4 regions of the Sphingobium yanoikuyae genome follow, and region 1 is predicted to be linked to each of the others. Evidence: predicted binding sites of a transcription regulator. Region 1 holds the regulator's gene; each other region holds the start of a gene.

Region 1 (5,857 bases):
TTGCCCCATCCCAGCGCGCCCCTGGCCGCCGACGAAGCCGCCCGCGCCTTCGACCTGCTGTTCGACGCCGACCTGTCGGACGAGGCGATCGCCGGTTTCCTCGTCACCATGGCGCGGCGCGGCGAGACTGCGACGGAAATCGCCGCCGCCGCCCGCGCGATGCGCGCCCGGATGATCCCGGTCGACGCGCCCGACGGCACGATCGACGTCTGCGGCACCGGCGGCGACGGCCATCATACGCTCAACGTCTCGACCGCCGTCAGCCTGGTGGTCGCGGCCGCCGGCGTGCCGGTCGCCAAGCATGGCAATCGCGCCGCCTCGTCCAAGGCGGGCGCCGCCGATACGCTCGAAGCGCTGGGCCTCGATCTCGATCGCGCCGCCGCCACGGCGGAAGCGACGCTCAAGGATTTGGGCATCTGCTTCCTGTTCGCGCAAAATTATCATCCTGCGCTCAAGCGTCTCGGTCCGATCCGCCGGTCGATCGGCGAACGCACCATCTTCAACCTGATGGGGCCGCTCGCCAATCCAGCCAATGTCCGCCGCCAACTGGTCGGCATCGCCCGTCCCGCCTATGTCCCCATCTATGCCGACGCACTGGGCCAGTTGGGCGCCACCCATGCGATGATCGTGTCGGGCGACGAGGGGCTTGACGAACTCTCGCTCGCCGGCGGCAACGACATTGCCGAGGTGACGGCCGACGGCGTCGTCGCGATGCGCCGCCTGACCGCCGCAGAACTGGGCCTTTCGACCCAGCCCGTAACCGCCATTCGCGGCGGCGACCCGACCCATAATGCCGCGGCGCTCCGTGCCCTGCTCCAGGGCGAGGCCGGCGCCTATCGCGACGCCGTGCTGCTCAACGCCGCCGCCGCTTTGGTGGTGGCTGACGCTGCCCATGATTTCCAGGAAGGCGTCGAACAGGCCGCCGAAGCGATCGACAACGGCCTTGCCAACGCGCTCCTCAATTGCTGGATTGCCTATCAATGACCAACAAGCTCATCGAAATCTGCGATTTCAAGCGCGAGGATGTCGCCCGCCGCAAGGCCGCGACGACGATCGCATCGCTCCACGTCCGCGCTAGCGAGCAGACCCCGCCGCGCGGCTTCCGCAAGGCGCTGGACGATGCCGCCCGTTCGGGCTTCGGCCTGATTGCCGAGGTGAAGAAGGCCAGCCCGTCCAAGGGGCTGATCCGCGCCGATTTCGATCCGCCAGCCCATGCCGTCGCCTATGCCGCCGGTGGCGCCGCCTGCCTTTCGGTGCTGACCGACGAACCCTATTTTCAGGGCCATGACGATTATCTGATGGCCGCCCGATCGGCCTGCGCGCTGCCGGTGCTGCGCAAGGATTTCATCGTCGATCCCTGGCAGATCCTGGAAAGCCGCGCGCTCGGCGCCGACGCGATCCTGATCATCGTCGCCGCGCTGGAAGATAGCCAGATGCAGGAGATAGAGGATGCGGCGCTCGGCCTGGGCATGGATGCCCTGATCGAGGTGCATGACGAGGCCGAACTGGAACGTGCGCTCAAACTCCGCTCGCGCCTGATCGGCGTCAACAACCGCGACCTGCGCGATTTCAGCGTCGATTTCGCCCGCACCTATGAACTGGTGGGCAAGGCGCCCGACGGCTGCACCTTCGTCGCCGAAAGCGGCCTTGGTTCGCATGCCGACCTCACCGCCATGGCCGATCATGGCGTGCGCTACTTCCTGGTCGGCGAAACCCTGATGCGCCAGGCCGATGTCGAGGCGGCGACCCGCAACCTGCTGACCGGCGCATGACCGGCCTCACCCATCTGGACGAGGATGGCGCGGCGCGCATGGTCGATGTCTCGGCCAAGGCCGTGACCGCGCGCGAGGCGGTGGCCGCCGGCCGCATCACCATGGCGGCCGACGCCGCGCAGGCGATTGCCGCCGGCCTCGTCAAGAAGGGGGATGTGCTGGCCGTCGCCCGCGTCGCCGGCATCATGGCCGCCAAGCGCACCGCCGAACTGATCCCGCTCTGCCATCCGATCCCGCTGAGCGCCGTCACCATCGACTTTACCCTCCGCGACGATGGCGTCACCGTCACCGCAACCGCGCGCACCGCCGGCCAGACCGGGGTGGAGATGGAGGCGCTGACCGCCGCGACTGCCGCCTTGCTCACCGTCTATGACATGGCCAAGGTGCTCGATAAGGGCATGATAATCGGCGATGTTCGCCTGCTCGCCAAGCGCGGCGGCAAGTCGGGCGACTGGACCGCGCCGGAGAGCAGCGACCGATGAGCCTGATGCCGGTCGCGGACGCGCAGGCGCGGCTCCTTGCCCTTGCCAATCCGTTGCCGGCCGAACATGTGCCCGTCGCCGCCTGTGCCGGTCGCTGGCTCGCCACCGACATCAGCGCACTCCGCGACCAGCCCTGGGCCGATCTTTCCGCGATGGACGGCTATGCCGTGCGCGCATCCGAAGGCGCCGGGCCGTGGCAGCTGGTCGCCACCAGCAGCGCGGGCGACGCCGATATCCCGGCCCTGCAACCGGGCCAGGCCTGCCGCATCTTCACCGGCGCGCCCTTGCCGGCCGGCGCCGATGCGATCCTGATCCAGGAAAATGCCACGCGCGATGGCGACAAACTGACCGCGCATGACGGCATATTGACGTCCGGCAGGCATGTCCGCCCGCTCGGCTCGGATTTCCGCGTCGACACGCTGCTGGTCAGCGCCGGCAGCCGCCTCACGCCGGGCCAGATCGCGCTTGCGGTCCTTGGCGGCCATGGCAGCCTGCCCGTCGGCGCCAGGCCCCGCATCGCCCTGCTCTCGACCGGCAATGAACTTGTCCCCCCCGGCGCGCCGACGCCGCCGGGCTATCTCCCCTCGTCCAACGCGCCGATGCTCGCCGCCCTGCTCGCCGCCCTGCCCTGCGACGTGATCGACCTTGGCATCGTGCCCGATGATCTCGCCGCCATGACGCAGGCGCTGGAACAGGCGGCACAGGCCGACATCATCGTCTCGACCGGCGGCGCCTCGGTCGGCGACCATGACTATGTCCGCCTCGCCTTTGCGGCCGCCGGCGGCACGCTCGATTTCTACAAGATCGCGATGCGGCCGGGCAAACCGCTAATGGCCGGGCGCCTGGGGAACGCCACCTTCCTCGGCCTGCCGGGCAATCCGGTCTCCGCTTTCGTCACCGGCACCCTCTTCCTCTGCCCGCTGGTCCGCCATCTCGCCGGATCGCGCGCGCCGCTGCCGCCGGTCGTGCAGGCCCGCCTTGCCGCCCCACTCGGCGCGACGGCGGAACGCGACGATTATCTGCGCGCCTATCGCGGCGCCGACGGCATCGTCTCGGTCACGTCGCAGGACAGCGCCGCCACCGCCGCCATGGCGCTGGCCGACTGCCTGATCCGCCGCCCGGCCGGTTCAGCCCCCGCCATTGCCGGCGACATGGTCGACATCATCCCCCTGACCGCCTGACTATCTGACTGCCTGACCGGCAAAAGCGGCGCATGGCTTAACGCGCTTGACTTGCCCCTTTCCGTTTCCTATGCGTTCTTCATTCGTTCCATGGAGGACCGCCGATGTTGACGCCCAAGCAGCAGGAATTGCTGAGCTTCATTCAGACCCGGCTGGAAGAAGGCGGCGTGTCCCCTTCGTTCGAGGAGATGAAGGACGCGCTCGACCTGCGCTCCAAGTCCGGCATCCACCGGCTGATCAATGCGCTGGAGGAACGGGGCTTCATCCGTCGCCTGCCCAATCGCGCCCGCGCGCTCGAAGTGCTCAAGCTGCCCGATGCGATGCACCGCGCGCCCGCGCCGGCCATTCCGACGCCCAAGATATCGGCGCCCGCCGTGCTGCTGCCGACCGCCGCCAATGACGTGATCGAAATCCCGCTGCACGGCCGCATCGCCGCCGGCGTGCCGATCGAGGCGATGGAAAGCCACACCATGCTCTCCGTCCCCGCCGCCTTGCTCGGCTCGGGCGATCATTATGCGCTCGAAGTGTCGGGGGACTCGATGATGGAGGCCGGCATTCTCGACGGCGACTTCGCGCTGATCCAGCGCACCGATGTCGCGCGCGAGGGCCAGATCGTCGTCGCCCTGATCGACGACGCCGAAGCGACGCTCAAATATTTCCGCCGCGAAGGATCGCGCGTCCGGCTCGATCCCGCCAATGCCGCCTATGAACCGCAGATCTATGATCCGCGCCAGGTCCGCATCCAGGGCAAGCTCGCCGGCCTGCTACGCCGCTACAACTGACCGGCTGTTCGGGGCCGGCGGCGCACGATCCACGGATGCGCGTCGCCGGGCCGATGGACGGTGTGAACTTTGCCGCCTTCAAGGCCAATCGACAGGCCGCCGGTGCGCGACAGCAGCCGGCGGTCGATCTTCATCCAGCGCGGCCGGCACCAAAAGGGCAGGCCCCGGTCGCTGATGACGATATCCGCCGCCGCGCAATCTCGCTCCAGCACCGGCCGGTCCACCAGCATCGCATTGCGCGTCACCAGCAAATGCCAGTCGCGCCCGCCCCGTGGCAATGTCACCGCGCACAGATCGGTCGAACAGCGCGCCTGCTTCATCGTCGCGATCGCCTCCAGCGTCCCGTCATAGCCCGCGCTCTCGCTCAGCACATCGCGGACATAGTCGCCCGCCCCCTCGCGCAGCAGCGCCATCGTCCCCGCCGGTGTCCGCACCGCGACATGCCGCCCATCGCCGGTCACCACGATATCGGGCGGCGCCAGCAGCGTGATGCCGATCAGGCCGACCGCCACCGGCCCAAGCCCTAGCCAACGCCAGCGACTGCGCCAGAGCAGGCACCAGAGACCACCCGCCACGATGATCGCGAACAACCCGCCCGGCACCGCCGGCGCCAGCATCACCGCCATCGGGCTGGCCGCCACGCCATGCGCCACCGCCAGCAACAGCGCGATCGCCTTGCCGGTCAGCCACCAGAAGGGCGTACCCAGCCCGACGAGGTCGAAGCCCAGCGCCACCGCCTCCAGCGGCATGATGACGAAGGTGGTGAGCGGGATCGCGACGAGGTTAGCTACCGCGCCCAGCAAACCTGCCTTGTGAAAATGGTAAAGCGCGATCGGCGCCAGCACCAGTTCGATGGCGAACCCCGTCAACAGCATCGCCGCCACCGTTCGCCCGGCCTTGCGCAACCAAGGCTCGTCCCGCGCCATCGCGAACCCCTTGAACCGCCGATGCTCGCCCAGCGCCACCAGCGCGACCACGGCGGCAAAGCTCATCTGGAAACTCGGCCCGATCAGCGCCTCGGGCCAGAAGACCAGCACCACCAGCGCCCCGGTCGCGACCAGCCGCAGGGTGATCGCCTCGCGCCCCAGCGCCAGCCCGCCCAGCACCAGCAGCGCCGCGATGCAGGATCGCACCGTCGGCACCTCCGCGCCCGTCAGCAGCGTATAGCCGATCCCTGCCAGCGCGCCGCCGGCCGCCGCGATCAACATCAGCGGCCAGTCCAGCGCCGCGCGCGGGATCAGCGCCAGCAGGCGCAGCAGCAGGAATATCACCGCCCCGATCAGCGCCGTCACATGCAGCCCGCTGATCGACAGAAGATGGGCAAGGCCACTGCGCCGCATCGCCTCGGCATCCGCCTCGGCAATCGCGCCCTGGTCGCCGGTCGCCAGCGCCACCGCAATCCCCGCCGGTGCGCCCGCCACCTGCCCGCCGATATGATCGAACAGCCGCGCCCGCAGCGTCGGCCCCTCGCGCGCCTGCTCCACCATCTCGACCGGCGCCAGCGCCCGCCCGGTCGCCCCGATCCCCTGGAAATAGGCGCGTCGCGCAAAATCGAACGCCCCCGGCACGCTCGGCGGCGCGGGCGGCATCAGCCGCACACGAAAGCGCAGCACCGCCCCCTTGCCCAGCCCTTCGGGCAC
Region 2 (5,857 bases), 1.4 Mb from region 1:
TCAGGACGCAGCCCCGGCGTCACCGTGTCCGGATCAGGACGCAGTCCCGGCGTCACCGTATCCGGATCGGGCCGCAAGCCCGGTGTCACCGTATCCGGATCGGGCCGCAAGCCCGGCGTCACCGTATCCGGATCAGGTCGCAGCCCCGGCGTCACCGTATCCGGATCAGGTCGCAGCCCCGGCGTCACCGTGTCCGGATCAGGACGCAAGCCCGGCGTCACCGTATCGGGATCAGGTCGCAAGCCCGGTGTCACCGTGTCCGGATCAGGCCGCAGTCCCGGCGTCACCGTGTCAGGATCAGGACGCAAACCCGGCGTCACCGTATCCGGATCAGGCCGCAAGCCCGGCGTCACCGTGTCCGGATCAGGCCGCAGGCCCGGCGTCACCGTGTCAGGATCAGGCCGTAAACCCGGCGTCACCGTATCCGGATCAGGACGCAGGCCCGGCGTCACCGTATCCGGATCAGGCCGCAGGCCCGGCGTCACCGTATCCGGATCGGGCCGCAAACCCGGCGTCACCGTATCCGGATCAGGCCGCAGGCCCGGCGTCACCGTGTCCGGATCAGGTCGCAAGCCCGGCGTCACCGTGTCCGGATCAGGCCGCAAACCCGGCGTCACCGTATCCGGATCGGGCCGCAAGCCCGGCGTGACCGTGTCCGGGTCAGGCCGCAGGCCCGGCGTCACCGTATCAGGATCAGGCCGCAGTCCCGGTGTCACCGTGTCAGGATCAGGACGCAAGCCCGGCGTCACCGTGTCCGGATCAGGCCGCAAGCCCGGCGTCACCGTATCCGGATCGGGTCGCAGGCCCGGCGTCACCGTATCCGGGTCAGGCCGCAGCCCCGGCGTCACCGTATCCGGGTCAGGCCGCAAGCCCGGCGTCACCGTATCGGGATCGGGCCGCAGACCCGGTGTCACCGTATCGGGATCGGGCCGCAGTCCCGGCGTCACCGTATCAGGATCAGGCCGCAGCCCCGGCGTCACCGTATCCGGGTCAGGCCGCAAGCCCGGCGTCACCGTATCCGGATCGGGCCGCAGACCCGGCGTCACCGTGTCGGGGCTCGGCCGCAGTTCCGGCGTCACGGTCTCGGGCAAGGGCCGCAATCCGGGCGTGATCAAATCCGGATTGGGGCGCAACCCCGGCGTTACCGTATCCGGCAGGGGGCGCAGCCCCGGCGTCACCGTGTCCGGGTTCGGCCGCAATTCCGGCGTGATCAGATCGGGCAGTTCCGGGTCGGGCCGGTTCCAGTGATCGGGGAAATTGATGCCGCCCGGATGCTGGTCGGCCGAATCGACGAAATTGTCATATTCCGCATATTCGGTGCGGATATGGGCGAACAGATTATGGGTGCCGCCATTTTCCCGCACGATGGGCGATACCGTCAGGTGCAGGCCGGTATCGGGCTGGGTCCAACTGTCCACCCGTTCCCCGGTCTCGGGAAAGACGACGAAAAACTCGCCCGGATCGACGCCGGACAGCCACACCGAATGGTCCTTGCCCTCGGTCCAGCCCAGGAAGATGATCCGCCCCGCGGGCGTCTCGCTCTGGGCCATGGCCCCCGTCGTCGCCAATGTCATGCCCGCGACGCTGCCCGCCACGCTCAGGACGCCCGCATGCCAATGGAGCCGCCAATAGGTCATGCCCCGTTTCTACGTGCGATCCCATAGCCGCGGCCATCCATGGAAACCCCGAGACAGGCCGAGACGCGCCCGCAGCCGAACCAGAAACGCCCTCCGGCCGGCGCAGCGCGCCATCGTCCACGCCCGGCCATCTTCCCCTGGCCGCTCCCCCTTCCTATCTTGCCTCCCGACCGGGCAACGCCCCTTGCCCCCACGGAACAAATCTGGAACAACGCCCCCATGAGTCTGACCCACATCTCCGTACGCGGCGCGCGCGAGCACAACCTCAAGGGCGTGGATGTCGATCTGCCCCGCGACAGCCTGATCGTCATCACCGGCCTCTCGGGCTCGGGCAAGTCCAGCCTCGCCTTCGACACCATCTATGCCGAGGGGCAGCGCCGCTATGTGGAGTCGCTCTCCGCCTATGCGCGCCAGTTCCTCGAGATGATGCAGAAGCCCGATGTCGAGCATATCGAGGGCCTCTCCCCCGCCATCTCGATCGAGCAGAAGACCACCAGCCGCAACCCGCGCTCCACGGTCGCGACCGTCACCGAGATATACGACTATATGCGCCTGCTCTGGGCGCGCGTCGGCATCCCCTATTCGCCCGCGACCGGCGAGCCAATCAGCGCCCAGACCGTCAGCCAGATGGTAGACCGGGTGATGCTCCTGCCCGAAGGCACCCGTTTCTACCTGCTCGCCCCGGTCGTGCGCGGCCGCAAGGGCGAATATCGCAAGGAACTGGCCGAGTGGCAGAAGGCGGGCTACACCCGCGTCCGCATCGACGGCGAACTCTACCTGATCGAGGATGCCCCCGCCCTCGACAAGAAATACAAGCATGACATCGAGGTCGTGGTCGATCGCCTGGCGGTCAATGCCGACATGGCCACCCGCCTCGCCGACAGTTTCGAGCAGGCGTTGAAGCTCGCCGACGGTCTCGCCTTTGTCGACCTGGCCGAGGGCGTGGTCCCCGGCCGCGAGGACGAAGCCCAGTCCGCGGGCAAGATGAAGAATGCCGGCATCCCCGCCAACCGCATCGTCTTTTCCGAGAAATTCGCCTGCCCGGTCAGCGGCTTCACCATTCCGGAGATCGAGCCGCGCCTCTTCTCCTTCAACGCGCCGATGGGCGCCTGCCCGGCCTGCGATGGCCTGGGCGAGCGGCAGGAGTTCGACCCCGAACTGGTCGTCCCCAACGAAGCCCTCTCCCTGAAGAAGGGCGCCGTCGTCCCCTGGGCCAAGTCCAACCCGCCCAGCCCCTACTACATGCAGGTGCTCGGCTCCCTCGCCAAGGAATTCGGCTTCTCCCTCGACACCCCCTGGGCCGATCTGCCGGGCGAAGTGAAGCTCATCATCCTCCACGGCACCGGCGGCAAGCCCGTCACCCTGCGCTTCGTCGACGGCAAGAAAAGCTATGAGGTCAAGAAGCCGTTCGAGGGCGTGATCGGCAACCTCAACCGCCGCCTGCTCCAGACCGAAAGCGCCTGGATGCGCGAGGAACTGAGCAAATATCAGACCGCCATGCCCTGCGAGACCTGCCACGGCGCCCGCCTCAAGCCCGAGGCGCTGGCGGTCAAGATCGCCGGCGAGGACATCTCCGTCTCCACCCGCCGCTCGGTGGTGGACGCGCTCGCCTTCTTCACCGCGATGCCCGATGCGCTCAATGAGCAGCAGAACCAGATCGCCCGCGCCATCCTCAAGGAAATTGTCGAGCGCCTCGGCTTCCTCAACAATGTCGGCCTCGACTATCTGAACCTCGACCGCACATCCGGCACCCTGTCGGGCGGCGAAAGCCAGCGCATCCGCCTCGCCAGCCAGATCGGCTCGGGCCTCTCGGGCGTCCTCTACGTCCTCGACGAACCCTCGATCGGCCTGCACCAGCGCGACAATGACCGGCTGCTCGTCACCCTGAAACGCCTGCGCGACCTCGGCAACAGCGTCGTCGTCGTCGAGCATGATGAGGATGCGATCCGCGCCGCCGACTATATTGTCGACATGGGGCCGGGCGCCGGCGTCCATGGCGGCACCATCGTCGCCCAGGGCACCCTGCCCGAACTGTTGGCGCACAAGGAAAGCCTGACCGCAGACTATCTCAACGGCACCCGCCGCATCGAGGTGCCCGCCAAGCGCCGCAAGGGCTCTGGCAAGAAGCTCACCGTCCACAATGCCCGCGCCAACAACCTCACCGGCGTCACCGCGTCGATACCCTTAAGCACCTTCACCTGCATCACCGGCGTGTCGGGATCGGGCAAGTCCAGCTTCACCATCGACACCCTCTACGCCGCCAGCGCCCGCACCCTCAACGGCGCTCGCATCGTCGCCGGCCCGCATGACAAGATCACGGGCCTGGAAAATTGCGACAAGGTGATCGACATCGACCAGTCGCCGATCGGCCGCACCCCGCGCTCCAACCCGGCCACCTATACCGGCGCCTTCACCAATATCCGCGACTGGTTCGCCGGCCTCCCCGAAGCGCAGGCGCGCGGCTACAAGCCGGGCCGTTTCAGCTTCAACGTCAAGGGCGGCCGCTGCGAAGCCTGCCAGGGCGACGGCGTGCTCAAGATCGAGATGCACTTCCTCCCCGACGTCTATGTCACCTGCGACGTCTGCCACGGCGCCCGCTACAACCGCGAGACGCTGGAGGTGAAGTTCAAGGGGATGAGCATCGCCGACGTGCTCGACATGACGGTCGAGGATGCGGTCGAATTCTTCAAGGCCGTGCCGCCGATCCGCGACAAGATGGCGATGCTCGCCGAAGTGGGCCTTGGCTATATCAAGGTCGGCCAGCAAGCCACCACCCTGTCGGGCGGCGAAGCCCAGCGCGTCAAGCTCGCCAAGGAATTGTCGCGCCGCGCCACCGGCAACACCCTCTATATCCTCGACGAACCCACCACCGGCCTGCATTTCGAGGATGTCCGCAAGCTGCTGGAAGTCCTCCACGCCCTGGTCGAACAGGGCAACAGCGTCGTGGTGATCGAACATAATCTCGATGTCATCAAGACGGCGGATTATATTATCGACATGGGACCGGAAGGCGGGGTCAAGGGCGGCGAGGTCGTCGCGCAAGGCACGCCGGAGCAGGTGGTGAAGGAGCCGAGGAGCTTTACCGGACGCTATCTGGCGCCGTTGCTGGGGCTGGAGGCTGTGGCGGCGGAATAGCTTTGAAATCCACTGTAGCCATGCAAATAGGAGTCGAACACAGATAGGGGCAGTCAATGAAGAGCGACGAGCGTGTTATCTACTTTTACGATCTTGCAGTGACTGCTCGAACTGAACATGCGAATCTGCCGCCAGTGAGATCGCTTCTTGAAGTAATCGCCGCCGAGCGTGCCGCCGGTCGCTTTCGGACGGCGGGAGACCGTGCGGGAAATTTGTGGCACTTCTTGGGTCCGATTGAATTTGACGAAGACAATCAGACTGCAACTATCTTAATAAGATCCTCCGACAAGCGTTCACCGGAATACGGCTATTCCAACGTAAATGACGGCACTCTGCGCCTGCTTGAAAAAGACAATCATGAAGGTGGTGATGCGGCTGCTCACCTCGTAGTGTCACTTCTTCCAGCCGACCCGGATACCTATATCGCTGTGCTAGAAGGCGTATCAGGACTTTCTCATCGAAATGTCATATCCCTTTTCAACAATCTTCTAACTGCATTCTATGCCAATAATCCGTCACACTTCACCTACCCAGACCCTGCCGGCGCGAAGACGAGGAACGGCGATATTAAGCGCCATGAAGTCAAGCCAAAATTTAAGTTAATTGGTCATATATCGGATCAGCTACATCAAGATATAGAGAACGGAACAATCGGAGATATCGAGCTTCGAAACGGTCGCGTCAATTCCACCATAGGGAATGATCCGTTTATTCGAAGCAAATCGTTTAGGCTTACATTATCGGTGCAGGCCGACATTCCGAAAGCCAATGTGCTGGAACGCCTTGTCACAGCTATCCAAAGCAAACACGCAACTTACGATCGCGCCAAAATTCACTTCGTAGATCAGACGGGGCATCCTAAGACAGTAGAGATTGATGTGACAACGGGCGCAGTAGAACAGTCATACGTTCAAGCTCGTAGGATATCCGCTGTCTTTCCGCCACTCAGAATGACTACAGACGTCATACTCTCTCGTGTATCCGACCCAATGAAAGAAATGTTGATCGAGTATAGAGGCTGATATGCTTCGTTATCAACTCACCCGGCCATTGGCTTTCGCCTGGATACGCGGCGGCGGTCTAAA
Region 3 (5,857 bases), 950 kb from region 1:
CCGGACGGCACTTTCATCATTCCGCAGATGAGCGCGCCTTTTGCCTATTCTGGTCAGCCATATTATCGGCTGCGCACCAGCGCGAAATATGAGCGCTTCAACAAAGCCACCGGCATCAGTCTGGAAGCCGGATGCGGCGTCGATTGTGCGTACTTTATTGATGAATGGCGGGGCGTGGCACCATCTGTCGAGATAGTCACGGCTGATTTTGCGGCATGATGCCCAACGCCACATCGGCAGCAGCATTCTGGGCCAATTGCTCCTGAAAATCACGGGCAGCCGTATTGATATCATTATAGATTCGCTCGCTACTGATCCCAAACAGCTTCAGTGCCGCTATAACTCGCGATTTCTGTTCGCCTTCAATGACGAAAATGTTGGGGTCGTGATCTTCATTCATGTGGGAATTCGACTGACAATGAAGTGTCATGATGCTATCTTGAGCGAGCGTCCGCTTGTTCATCGTTTCAGCGTTAACCAGTATTGGGCCACCATCCCAGTTCGTAAAGGGGTCTTTGTTCGGCGGCGCAGGCACCAGTTCATCCTGAGTGACCTGCAAAACAGCGCCGCTTATCACTAATCCGCCAGCCTCGGGCTTTACCGGCTGGCACGCAAAGAAAAGTGCAACCAATGGGTTGGTAGTCCAGTCCAAAAGCGGCGTGTGAACTCCATAATGCTGCGCCAGCACCAACCATTCCAAATCCGACAGAGGCCGGTCTTGAAATCGCCCTGACACCTGCTTCCAGCGGAGCAATTCAGCGTAGCTGGTTATTCCGAATCCTGCATCACGAAAGGCCGTTGGCGTAGCCCGCCAAGCGGAATTTGCGTGTCCCCGATACATGGCTGGTGTGGTTAGCCTGCTGGAGACAATGGCAAGATAGTCCGAAATCACCTTAAGGCCGTCATTCACCAGCAAAGCTATCTCCGTCATATTTGAGGCATCCGATACATCACCTAGTTAAAACCGTCACTTCGAATATAGCCCAGCTTCGGCTGCCCGCCTCTTGACCAAGCCGGGCAGCACCCTGCCCTTGGCCTTATTCCACCGCGCAAATTCCTTCAAAGCGCCAGCATAGTCGCCCACCACATGCTTTTTCAGCAGCGTCGATTTGGCGAACGCTCCGGTTCCGATGTTATATGCGAAGGAAACCATCGCACCCAGTTGGTTAGGCGTAACCTTTGCGTTTCCTAGCGCTTTCAGGACGGCCTTTTCGAAAGCATCATATTCCGCATTCAACCAAGCATCGGCTTGCGTCTGCGTGCAGATATCGCCGCGTTTGACATTGGTGGTACGGCCCCACCCGATAGTCCAAACCTTTGCTGGACAGAGATAGGCTTTGAGTTCGCAGCCTTCGAACTGCTTTATTGTGGCAAGCCCCGTGCGGGCTTTTACAGATGGTTCATTCCCTTAATTAGCCTTGACAGACAGTCCACTTCGAAGTGACACAGCCGCATCAACAGTTCGGAGAAACAGTCATGGCAAAATCGGGTTGGCAGTCGCTCATCATCAACGATGCGGATGCATGGAAGAATGCTGGCAAGGCCAAGAGCGATCCTGTCGCTGATCGTCGCGCCAAGGCCGTCGCCTCCATTGATGGCGCGCTGGCATCGATCGAAGCAGGTGCAGAACCTACGCGGATGACTTTGTATAAAGTGAAGGCTGATGTCGCACGGGCTGGCCTGCGCCTTGGTCGTCGCACTGTCCAGTTGAATGGTCAGGATGCAGTGTTCGTTCCTGCCGAACGGTTGGGCGATTTCTACGAGGCGCTCAAGGCGTCAGTTGAAGCCGGTGAACTGGACGCGGAATTGGCTGCGGCTGCCGGTGATGAAGCGCCGGTGAAGCGTCGTGGTCGTCGCAAGGCATCATAAAGATGAAGCCATCGCCAACTTCGTAAGATTATGTGGTCGGCGAGCGCCCTTCAAAGACCACACGCCCCCCCGAACTTACGAGAGTTGCGACGAGGTCTGCCGGAAATTTTCCGGCAGACAATCCGTCTGTATCCTTGATTGCAACTTGTACCGCTTGTCCTAAAGGTTCAGCGAGAACAGCGCCGATAACGGCGTTATGCCCTACCAACATAGTGCGAAAGCTCTCCGGCATCTTTCCTTCAAAGATGATACGAATGAGAGTTTGCATTCGCGCAGCAGCGCTATCCATCGCACTCTTACTTTCCGGCTACAGCCATTATGTGGGATCGTACATCAGGGGTCAAGATCGCCGAAAACTTCATAGCATTTCGTTAAAATGCCTTTCATTCCGATTTCGTTATGAACTCCAGCCCATCTTTTTTGCCGCAACCCCTTGCCGATTTGTTCCCGTATTGTTCTAATCACCACATGGAACAGGTCGATTCTCTCTGGGTTGCCCAGTCAATCCTTCTCGCCCCCGGCTGGGCGCGCGTAGCGCTCACCGCTCCGAACGAAAGATTGCGCGAACAGGCTGCGGTCGAACTGGCCCAGACCATCGTGCGCGCCATCGAACATCCGCCAATGGTGGTGGATCACCGCCAGATGATCCTGCCGCTGTGACATGGCCGCCAATGTCCGCATGGAGACGATCGCGCACTATGTAAGGCGTGATGCGAATATGTACGTCCTATGCCGGTGCGGACATTCGGCGGTGCTGGACAGTCGGAAAATCCAGCGCTGGTTTTATCTTCATCGATGGCATGAGGAAATCCGACTGGTCGGCCAGCATATGCGATGCAGACAATGCGGAGGACGCCCGGTGGCGATCAAACCTGCTTCAGACGCTCCGACCGATCCGCATTGGATGCAGATTGAGGAAAGCTGGAAGCATATGACGCGACGATTGCGCGGGTAGGAGTGGTACCGGCAGAACGCGGACTATCGGCAAGCGACCAAAATCAGCAAATAATTTAAGTCACTCCGATGACGATCCCTTGATCCATTTTAGAAATACGCAATAATACTCGAATGGTCGAGCCTACTCACGCATTACATACATTCATGCAACAGGTCACAGATGAGATGGCCTCTGAATATCAGCGCATTTTCGAGCGAACGACCGAAGACCCCGGAACGGCAGGTGATGAAGGGGAGGAAAACTGGGCCACACTCTTCCGTGAATGGCTGCCTCCAAATTATCAGGTGGTGACAAAGGGGCGTTTGCTTGCCTCAAATGGTGCGATGTCTCCTCAAATTGACGTCATCGTCCTCAAGCCATTCTACCCCAAAAAGCTACAAGAGAAGAAAGTCTGGCTTGCTGATGGTGTTGCGGCAGCTTTCGAGTGCAAAACGACACTTAAAGCTGAACATATTTCCGCATCCATTGACCGGTGCAAAATATTTAAGTCACTTTTTTCCAAGAGGATCGGCACGCCGGAAAAAGAACTTCACTCTCCTCTTATCTATGGAATTCTTGCTCACTCGCATGCTTGGAAATCTGAAAAATCCAATCCAGCGAGGAACGTGACTAGCGCATTATCTACGAACCTCAAGAAAGTAGATCATCCTTCTAATCTAATTGATGTTGTTTGCTTGAGCGATGTTGGCTGTTGGACAGCATTTCGCATGCCCTTTTACAACGCTGAATGGAATCCTGCCGCAAAACATGAGCTTGAGACTTTGTTTGGAGGTACATGGGGAGTGTCAGCCGGGATGTCGGCCGCAACCGATGCATCCGGCGCACCCTTTACTCCTATAGGTGCCATGTTGGGATACCTTACACAGCGAATGGCATGGAATGATGCTGCTATTCGCGATCTGGCTGATTATCACAGGCTTGCAGGCCTGTGGGGAAGCGGCGGCGGACAAATGCGACAGTGGCCGCAATCTGTCTATTCGACGGAGGTCATAAAAGGGATTAATCAAGGAAAAATCACCAACGCCGGTTGGAATTGGAATGAGTGGGGCATGGTGCTGTAGCTATCCTACGGAGCTAATTTTGCCATCCACTCACGCAAGGATGACAATCGACACCATCCAATCCGCCCTCGACATCCTCTTGACCGCCACCGTGCTGGCTGACTGGTTGCTGTCATTTACCGCAAGCAGTAAGGTTTTCCAAAGCAGGCAGTGGAAATGTTGTGAAACTATCTCAATATCTGGAACTGGTTGTCGATCCGACCTTCGCCGATTTCCATCGCAATCCAACGTCTGGACGCCATGCTTTTCTCGCTTGCGTGGTGGCGTTTCATGCCATTGATCGTGTTACTCATCCGCGCAAGCCGAGCAATCTGCGAAAGCAGTGGTGCAAAGAATCTTTTGAATTTCTAATTATTGATATGATCGCGCATCACTTCAAGCACGTGCAGTGTGACGTAGAGAAACAACCTACCTCAAACGATGCAATCCCTCTAGCAAACGCGGTATTTGGAAATAGGACTGACGGTGAAGAAACAATGGGGCTCAACCTACACAACCTCTATTTTATCATCCGTGATGGTATTAGCTTCATTCGAAGTAAGGTTGACAGCCCTTCTTGAGGGCTGATGCATTGAGGAGGCAGCATGTATCAAATCATCGGAGTGCAGACCAACGGCAAAGAGGTGGCGGTCGCTGCGACGGCCAAAGCTGCTGAAGCTCTCACCCATTTTCGGGCGGCGCAGAATCTACCTTTTGCTCAAATACGTGTGCTTTCTCCTGACGGACAGCAGATTAGCGGCTTCGAACTGAGCCGCCGCTACGATGCTGAAATACGGGCAACAATGGACTGAACCACCTGTATCCATCACATGTGATGGGTTCAGCATCGTACCCGCCACACTAAAACCAACGGTTTTCTGCGGTTTTTAGCGCCGTGTGACGGGTGTGATGGGTATGACAGGCATTTCCCATTCCTCCGGCTGTTTTTATTTCTTCTAATTTATCTGAACTAACTAAAAGTACCCATCACACCCATCACACCCATCACAAATGGCGTTTTTCTGCGGTTTTCAGGTGTGATGGGTTGGTGAAAGTGTGACGGGTATACCCGTCACACATATCGTGCCGACATAGTCTTGCGGAGCGCGGCGATAGCGGCGGCGTCATCGTCCAGAACCTGCCCCTGCGCCCACTCCATCGCCCGCGTAGCTTCCCGGCGCAAATCAGACTTTCGATGCCCACCCAGCGCCGCATCCATATTGGCGGCCAATCGCTCCATATCCCACGCCGTCACCGCAATACCTTTGCGGATCGCCCGCGCAGAGCATGCGCAGAGAAATTTGAAAAGGCGGCCACCCTTCGGTGCTGTAAGGGCCTTATCCACCGCACCCGTGGGTATGATCGGCGAGGTTTCAAGGCAGGCCAAATCGCCCTCTATCCGCACCTGATCTGCCATCCTCGCGCGGGCGGACGCCAAGTCCACCGGCGCTGTGGCGACTACGGTTGGTGCAGGCGGCACCAGCGCGAACATCGCATCGACATCGAGCGGCTGCCGCTCTGGAGAGGCGATGAAGCGATTATCCGCCCCAGACCATTTGCGCGGTTCGAACAGGAGGCGGGCGATGTCTTTGGTCTGAGGGTCCATCTTGCCGCGCAGCCATTCGTTGCAGCCTAGCCAGAAACCGGTCCATTCCAATGGTCCGACCCGCTCTGACAGCGGCATGAGCAGGCGCATACATTCGCGCCCCTCTCGACTGCTGGACGTGGTGTAGATGACATGCGTGACACCCTGCTCATCCAGCCACGCCGCCAGACTATCGAACGTCCAAGGATCAGGAACCAAACCTTCTTTGTTGTCGATGTCGATCCCGATCCAGTCCGCTCCCAACGCGAAATTATTTCCGCGATTTTTATCCGGTTCAAATTCTGCCATTGATATCGAGTAGGTACTGACCTTGTTGCAGCGATCGGTTTCGATTTCCGAAGCCGCCCGGAGCATCTCCACGAATTCAGACCAGCTACATTCGGC
Region 4 (5,857 bases), 1.3 Mb from region 1:
CGACCTCCGAGGCGCCGGACCCAACGGCGCCTCAAGATGGTACGGGGCCTTAGCTCAGCTGGGAGAGCGCCTGCATGGCATGCAGGAGGTCAGCGGTTCGATCCCGCTAGGCTCCACCAATTTTTTCGGCCGACGGGTTGTGCCGGACATGGTTTGATCCATTCGGGACGCGGTTCGCGCCGTATCAGGATGGGGCCTTAGCTCAGCTGGGAGAGCGCCTGCATGGCATGCAGGAGGTCAGCGGTTCGATCCCGCTAGGCTCCACCAATTTTTTCGGCCGACGGCTTGTGCCGGACATGGTCTGATCCATCGGGACGCGGTTCGCGCCGTATCAGGATGGGGCCTTAGCTCAGCTGGGAGAGCGCCTGCATGGCATGCAGGAGGTCAGCGGTTCGATCCCGCTAGGCTCCACCATTTTTCTTCGCATAGAATCCTGCACACGCGCCCCATGGGATTGCGTTGATGGCCTTCGGATTCGGTCGGGCCGGCTGCGGTGTCGTATCGAGAGGGGGCACCCCTCCGTCTGGCCTACGGCCAGCCACCTCCCCTTGCAGGGGAGGATGGTCTGGAAGCGACCATTGCTTGCCGTCCGTTCGGAAAATTGGATTGCCCGCAACTGGCCATTCGTTCAGCTTGACCAATTGAGTCTGGGGGGCGTCGTATGGGCTAAAAGGAACGAATGGACTGCGCGAACAATGCTTGGGAAGCGGCACCTTGGGATGCCAGTGATGAGATTGCCGACAGTCAGTTGAAAGGGTTCCAGCAGCGGTCCGAATGGCCGATTTTTTGGACCTCTGTTCGAGAATCGTCCGCAGAATTGTTTGGACTGGACAGGCAGTGGTTCATTTCTCGCGACGTTGAATATTATGCGGAACATGCCGGTGAGCAGCTATTGCTCATGCAGCTTGCATGGCACGGCTTTCCTGATCCTCCAGAATGGCGATTGGCTTCACGAAGCGCCGGAAAAATCGATGTGCCATGGAGCGAATGGGGCTATTTCGCTAAGTTACCCCAAGCTTGGATTATCCCGTAGATCGATCCTTGGTTACGAAAGCTGCCTGTCTCACACCGACCAATTGCCGTCACCGATCGCTCATGGGATACGAGGTTGATGCACAGGGCATTTATCAGATACCGCGCCTTTCTTTCGAGCAAGGCAATACCGCTACGCGGATTGGCGTGGGTAAATGAGATGAATTTCCAACTCATCCCATGGATGCTGCTGCCGCTGCTTACCTCGGCAGCCTGCTGGTCTTTTTCGATACCGGATGCCATCTGGACATGGGCTTTGCATTCAGCAGTATGCTTCACGACTATCGGTTTCGGGCTCGTAGTATGGACCTTCCTCAAGCCGGTTTTTGACCAAGAAAGCTGACAGTCCCCTAACCACCCTTTTCGTCATTCCCGCGCAGGCGGGAATCCATCTCCTGACCTCGCATCTGGTCCGAAGCTGGTGAGATGGATCCCCGCCTGCGCGGGGATGACGTTGTGAAACAGGTGGCCAGCTTCCCACCCCTTTGGGCCATTCCTGCCTTCGCGAATGAGGACGGGGCAACGCCGTTCAGGCCAGCGTGATGAAGCTGTCCATCACCCGCTTGCGGCCGGCGGTTTCGAAGTCGATTTCCAGCTTGTTGCCCTCGATCGCGGCAATCGTGCCATAGCCGAATTTCTGGTGGAAGACGCGCTGGCCGACGGACACATCGTCGCGGCCCTTGTTGCCGAGCGACACGGCGGAGGTGCGGGCTTCGACGATTCGCACGGGTTCGCGGCTGAACTGGCCGCTGGTCTGGGCGCGCTGCCAGCCGGGGCCGCGCGACGAGCCGCGCGCGACATTGGCGAAGGGATCGTCCCGTTCCGACCAGTTGGCGCGCCAGAGCGAGGCGCCGCCGGACATGCTGCTTTCCTCATCCACATGTTCGGGTGGCAATTCTCCGACGAAGCGGGAGGGGATGCTACTGGTCCACTGGCCATAGATGCGGCGGTTGGCGGCATGAAGGATGGTACAGCGTTTGCGCGCACGGGTGATCGCCACATAGGCGAGGCGCCGTTCCTCCTCCAGGCTGTTGAGCCCGCCTTCGTCGAGTGCGCGCTGCGAGGGGAAGATGCCTTCCTCCCAGCCGGCGAGGAAGACATTGTCGAATTCCAGGCCCTTGGCGGCGTGGATGGTCATGATGGTGAGCTTCTGCTCATCCTGCTGCGCCTCATTGTCCATGACCAGGCTGACATGTTCGAGGAAGGCGCCCAGCGTCTCATATTCCTCCATCGCGCGGGTGAGTTCGCTCAGATTTTCGAGGCGCCCGGCGCTCTCGGTCGAGCGTTCGGCCTGGAGCGTGGCGGTATAGCCGCTTTCGTCCAGGATCTGGCGGGCCAGTTCGGCATGGGGCAGTTGTGCGGCGCGATCGCGCCAGCGGGCGAGGTCGCCGATGAAGGCGCCGAGCGAACGGCGCGCCTGGGGCGTCAGTTCGTCGGTGTCGAGGATGCGCGCGGCGGCGAGGGCGAGCGGAATGCCCTCCGCGCGCGCCAGCCGGTGCAGCTTCTCGACCGCCTTGTCGCCCAGGCCGCGCTTCGGCACGTTGACGATGCGTTCGAAGGCCAGGTCGTCTGCCGGCTGGTTGACGAGGCGCAGATAGGCGAGCGCGTCGCGGATTTCGGCGCGCTCATAGAAGCGGAAGCCGCCGACGATGCGATAGGGCAGGCCGATCTGGATGAAACGGTCTTCGAACTCGCGGGTCTGGTGCTGGGCGCGGACGAGGATCGCCACCTCGTCCAGCGAGCCGCCGGCGCGGACGATCGCCTCGATCTCGTCGCCGACGCGGCGGGCTTCCTCTGGCCCGTCCCACACGCCGAGCACACGCACCTTTTCGCCGACGTCGATGTCGGTCCACAATGTCTTGCCCAGGCGATTGCCATTTTCCGCGATCACCCCGGAGGCGGCGCCCAATATGTGCGGGGTGGAGCGGTAATTCTGTTCCAGCCGGACGATCACGGCGCCCGGAAAATCCTTTTCAAACCGCAGGATATTGGCGACTTCTGCGCCACGCCATGAATAGATGGACTGGTCGTCGTCGCCGACGCAGCAGATATTCTTGCGGGTCTGGGCGAGCAGCCGCAGCCAGAGATACTGGCTGGAGTTGGTGTCCTGATACTCGTCCACCATGATATATTTGAAGCGCTGCTGATATTGCTTCAGCACGTAGCGGTGACGCTTCAAGATGGTGAGAGAGTGAAGCAGCAAGTCACCGAAATCGCAGGCATTAACCTCGCGAAGACGGGCCTGATAGGCGGCATAGAGCTTCTGTCCCTTGCCATGGGCATAGCCCTCCGCCTCGCCGGCACCGACTTCCTCCGGGGTGAGGCCCTTGTTCTTCCACTGGTCGATCAGGCCGGCGAGCTGGCGCGCGGGCCAGCGCTTCTCGTCAATTCCCTCCGCCTGGATCAGCTGCTTCATCAGGCGCAACTGGTCATCGGTGTCGAGGATGGTGAAATTGGACTGAAGGCCCACCAGTTCGGCATGGCGGCGCAGCATCTTGGCGGCGATCGCGTGGAAGGTGCCGAGCCAGGGCATGCCCTCGACCGCCGGGCCGATCATCCGGCCGACGCGCTCGCGCATTTCCCGTGCCGCCTTGTTGGTGAAGGTCACGGCCAGGATTTCCGAGGGCCAGGCGCGCTGGGTCGCGACCAGATGGGCGAGGCGGGCGGTGAGCGCCGCGGTCTTGCCGGTGCCCGCGCCGGCCAGCACCAGCACCGGCCCCTCCGTGGTCAGCACAGCTTCGCGCTGCGGTTCGTTGAGGCCCTTGAGATAGGGCGGGTCATTGGGAGAGGGGGCAGGCACGGTCATGGGCGATCAACTAGGGATGGGCGGTTGCGGGGGCAAGGGCGGATGGCCTTGCAGCGGGACGCAATCTATGAGAACAAAAAGGGAATCACGCAAGATGCGAATGGAGCAAGATGATGGTGACGGGGCGGTGCCAGTGCGGGGCGATCCATTATGCGGCGGAGGGCGAGCCGGTTTACAGCGCGCTGTGCCATTGCAGCGATTGCCGGATGAGCGCGGGCGCGCCGATGGTCGGCTGGGCGCTGTTCCCGCATGACAAGGTGACGATAGAGGGCGATCCGGTCACCTATCAGTCGTCGGACAATGCGACCCGCCATTTCTGCGGCACTTGCGGCACGGGCCTGTTCTACACCAACCCGACGGTGTTTCCCGGTATGATCGACATCCAGAGCGCGACGCTGGACGATCAGGCGGCCTTTCCGCCGGCGGTGCATGTCCAATATGCCGAGGCGGCGCCGTGGATGGCGGCGGCGCATGACCTGCCCCGGTTCGATCGCTATCCGGCAGACTGAGCGTGCGGCCGACGTCAGCGGCGACACGGTTCGTCGCTGACGCGGAACAGGGAGGTGGGGCGGCCGGTTTCTCCCTTGCTCGGGGCAAGGAGTAGAAGGACCAACCCGATGAAGATCATCATGATCGCCGGCTTTGCCGCTTTGTCGATGGCGGCGCTGCCCGGTCAGGCCGGGGCGCAGGCGATGTCGCCGGCGGCCCAGAACCAGGATCCCAATGCCGCCCAGCCGACCGGCGCGGTGCCGGCCGAGACGGGCATGGTGCCGGCGCCTGCGGACGTGCCGCGCGATCCCGCCGCGCCTGTGGGCACGGCGGTCAATCCTGTGACGGTAGGCGGCAACATGACGCCGCCGCCGACCGAGGCGAAGGCCTATCCGGTCTGCGGCAAGGGTGTGCAGGATAGCTGCGTCAATCGGGGCGAGGCGAAGAAGAGGATGCGCAGGCCGGGCTGAAATCCGGTTTGGGGTTGGTCGATGCCGGGCCGGGCAGGGCGGCGATGAGCGCCGCGAGGCCTGTTCTGTCACGCGCCGCGTCGGCCAGGCTGTAACCGTCGAGCACCGTCAGGAAGGCGCCGACCGCCTGGGCTAATATGCCTGACAAGCCGCAGGCCGGGCGGATCGCACAGGATGCGCAATCGGCCATCGCCATGTCCGGTTCGCTATGGCGCACGACCGCGCCGATGCGGATATCGGCAGGGTCGGCGGAAAGGCTGAAGCCGCCGCCGCGACCGCGCTGGGTGCGGATGAAGCCACCCTGGGCCAGGCCATGCACCACCTTCATCAGATGATTGCGCGACAGGCCATAGGCGTCGGCAATTTCCGGGATCGTCGCCCGTCCGCCCGGCACGGCGGCGAGGTGGATCAGCACGCGCAGCGCATAATCGGTGTGGCGGGTCAATTGCATCGCGCCCTCCTATCCTGCGGGCAGAGCGTCATAAACATATAATCAATTTACATCTTAAAAGATGCATATTAAATGAACCTTATCGAGTCCCCGATAAGGAGCCTGTCATGCGCGAAAATCTGTCCCCCGAAACCATCGCCATCGTGAAGGCGACCGGCCCGGCGCTGCGGCGTCATGGCGTCGAGATCACCACCCGCATGTATGCACGGCTGTTCGAGGATGCGTCGATCAAGGACATGTTCGATCAGGCGGCGCAGGCCAGCGGCGAGCAGCCGCGCCGGCTGGCGGCGGCGATCCTGGGTTTTGCCGAGAATGTCGATAAGTTGCAGGCGCTGGACGGCGCGATCGCGCGCATGGTGCAGCGCCATGTCGATACGGGCGTGCAGCCGGACCATTATCCCAAGGTGGCGGCCGCGCTGCTGCCGGCGATCCGCGAGGTGCTGGGCGAAGCGGTGGCGACCGATGAGGTGCTGGCCGCCTGGGCGGAGGCCTATGGCTTCCTGGCCGATATCCTGATCGGCAAGGAACAGGCGGCCTACGCCGAGGCCGCCTGATATCTCGCGTGATCGTTACGCGGCGGGCGCGCTGTCCTCTGCGCGGAGCAGGGTG

Evidence for each region. The regulator LexA, encoded in region 1, represses DNA repair genes until DNA is damaged. The targets are predictions, from matches to a motif close to GTTCCNCNCTTGTTCT.
Region 2: uvrA (excinuclease ABC subunit UvrA) is a predicted target of LexA. The motif match lies at 1,832-1,847, and genes of this name have one in related genera.
Region 3: HH800_RS15705 (DUF6771 family protein) is a predicted target of LexA. The motif match lies at 2,313-2,328, and genes of this name have one in related genera.
Region 4: HH800_RS04905 (ATP-dependent helicase) is a predicted target of LexA. The motif match lies at 3,909-3,924, and genes of this name have one in related genera.

What each region holds. Positions count from the first base shown of each region.
Region 1 is NZ_CP053021.1:2,270,798-2,276,654, forward strand. It holds gene trpD (anthranilate phosphoribosyltransferase) at 1-984, shown strand, start outside; gene trpC (indole-3-glycerol phosphate synthase TrpC) at 981-1,772, shown strand; gene moaC (cyclic pyranopterin monophosphate synthase MoaC) at 1,769-2,254, shown strand; gene glp (gephyrin-like molybdotransferase Glp) at 2,251-3,435, shown strand; gene lexA (transcriptional repressor LexA) at 3,540-4,217, shown strand; gene HH800_RS11240 (ComEC/Rec2 family competence protein) at 4,208-5,857, opposite strand, start outside.
Region 2 is NZ_CP053021.1:880,864-886,720, reverse strand. It holds gene HH800_RS04635 (autotransporter domain-containing protein) at 1-1,637, opposite strand, end outside; gene uvrA (excinuclease ABC subunit UvrA) at 1,857-4,772, shown strand; gene HH800_RS04625 (hypothetical protein) at 4,829-5,794, shown strand; gene HH800_RS04620 (hypothetical protein) at 5,796-5,857, shown strand, end outside.
Region 3 is NZ_CP053021.1:3,225,283-3,231,139, forward strand. It holds gene HH800_RS15685 (methyltransferase) at 1-219, shown strand, start outside; gene HH800_RS15690 (FRG domain-containing protein) at 197-931, opposite strand; gene HH800_RS15695 (lysozyme) at 968-1,366, opposite strand; gene HH800_RS15700 (hypothetical protein) at 1,477-1,869, shown strand; gene HH800_RS15705 (DUF6771 family protein) at 2,338-2,529, shown strand; gene HH800_RS15710 (DUF6602 domain-containing protein) at 2,971-3,888, shown strand; gene HH800_RS15715 (hypothetical protein) at 4,050-4,448, shown strand; gene HH800_RS15720 (hypothetical protein) at 4,473-4,679, shown strand; gene HH800_RS15725 (hypothetical protein) at 4,940-5,857, opposite strand, start outside.
Region 4 is NZ_CP053021.1:936,431-942,287, forward strand. It holds tRNA gene HH800_RS04880 (tRNA-Ala) at 44-119, shown strand; tRNA gene HH800_RS04885 (tRNA-Ala) at 192-267, shown strand; tRNA gene HH800_RS04890 (tRNA-Ala) at 339-414, shown strand; gene HH800_RS04895 (hypothetical protein) at 680-1,033, shown strand; gene HH800_RS04900 (hypothetical protein) at 1,213-1,362, shown strand; gene HH800_RS04905 (ATP-dependent helicase) at 1,562-3,838, opposite strand; gene HH800_RS04910 (GFA family protein) at 3,952-4,347, shown strand; gene HH800_RS04915 (hypothetical protein) at 4,456-4,797, shown strand; gene HH800_RS04920 (Rrf2 family transcriptional regulator) at 4,754-5,248, opposite strand; gene HH800_RS04925 (globin domain-containing protein) at 5,356-5,802, shown strand; gene rsmD (16S rRNA (guanine(966)-N(2))-methyltransferase RsmD) at 5,818-5,857, opposite strand, start outside.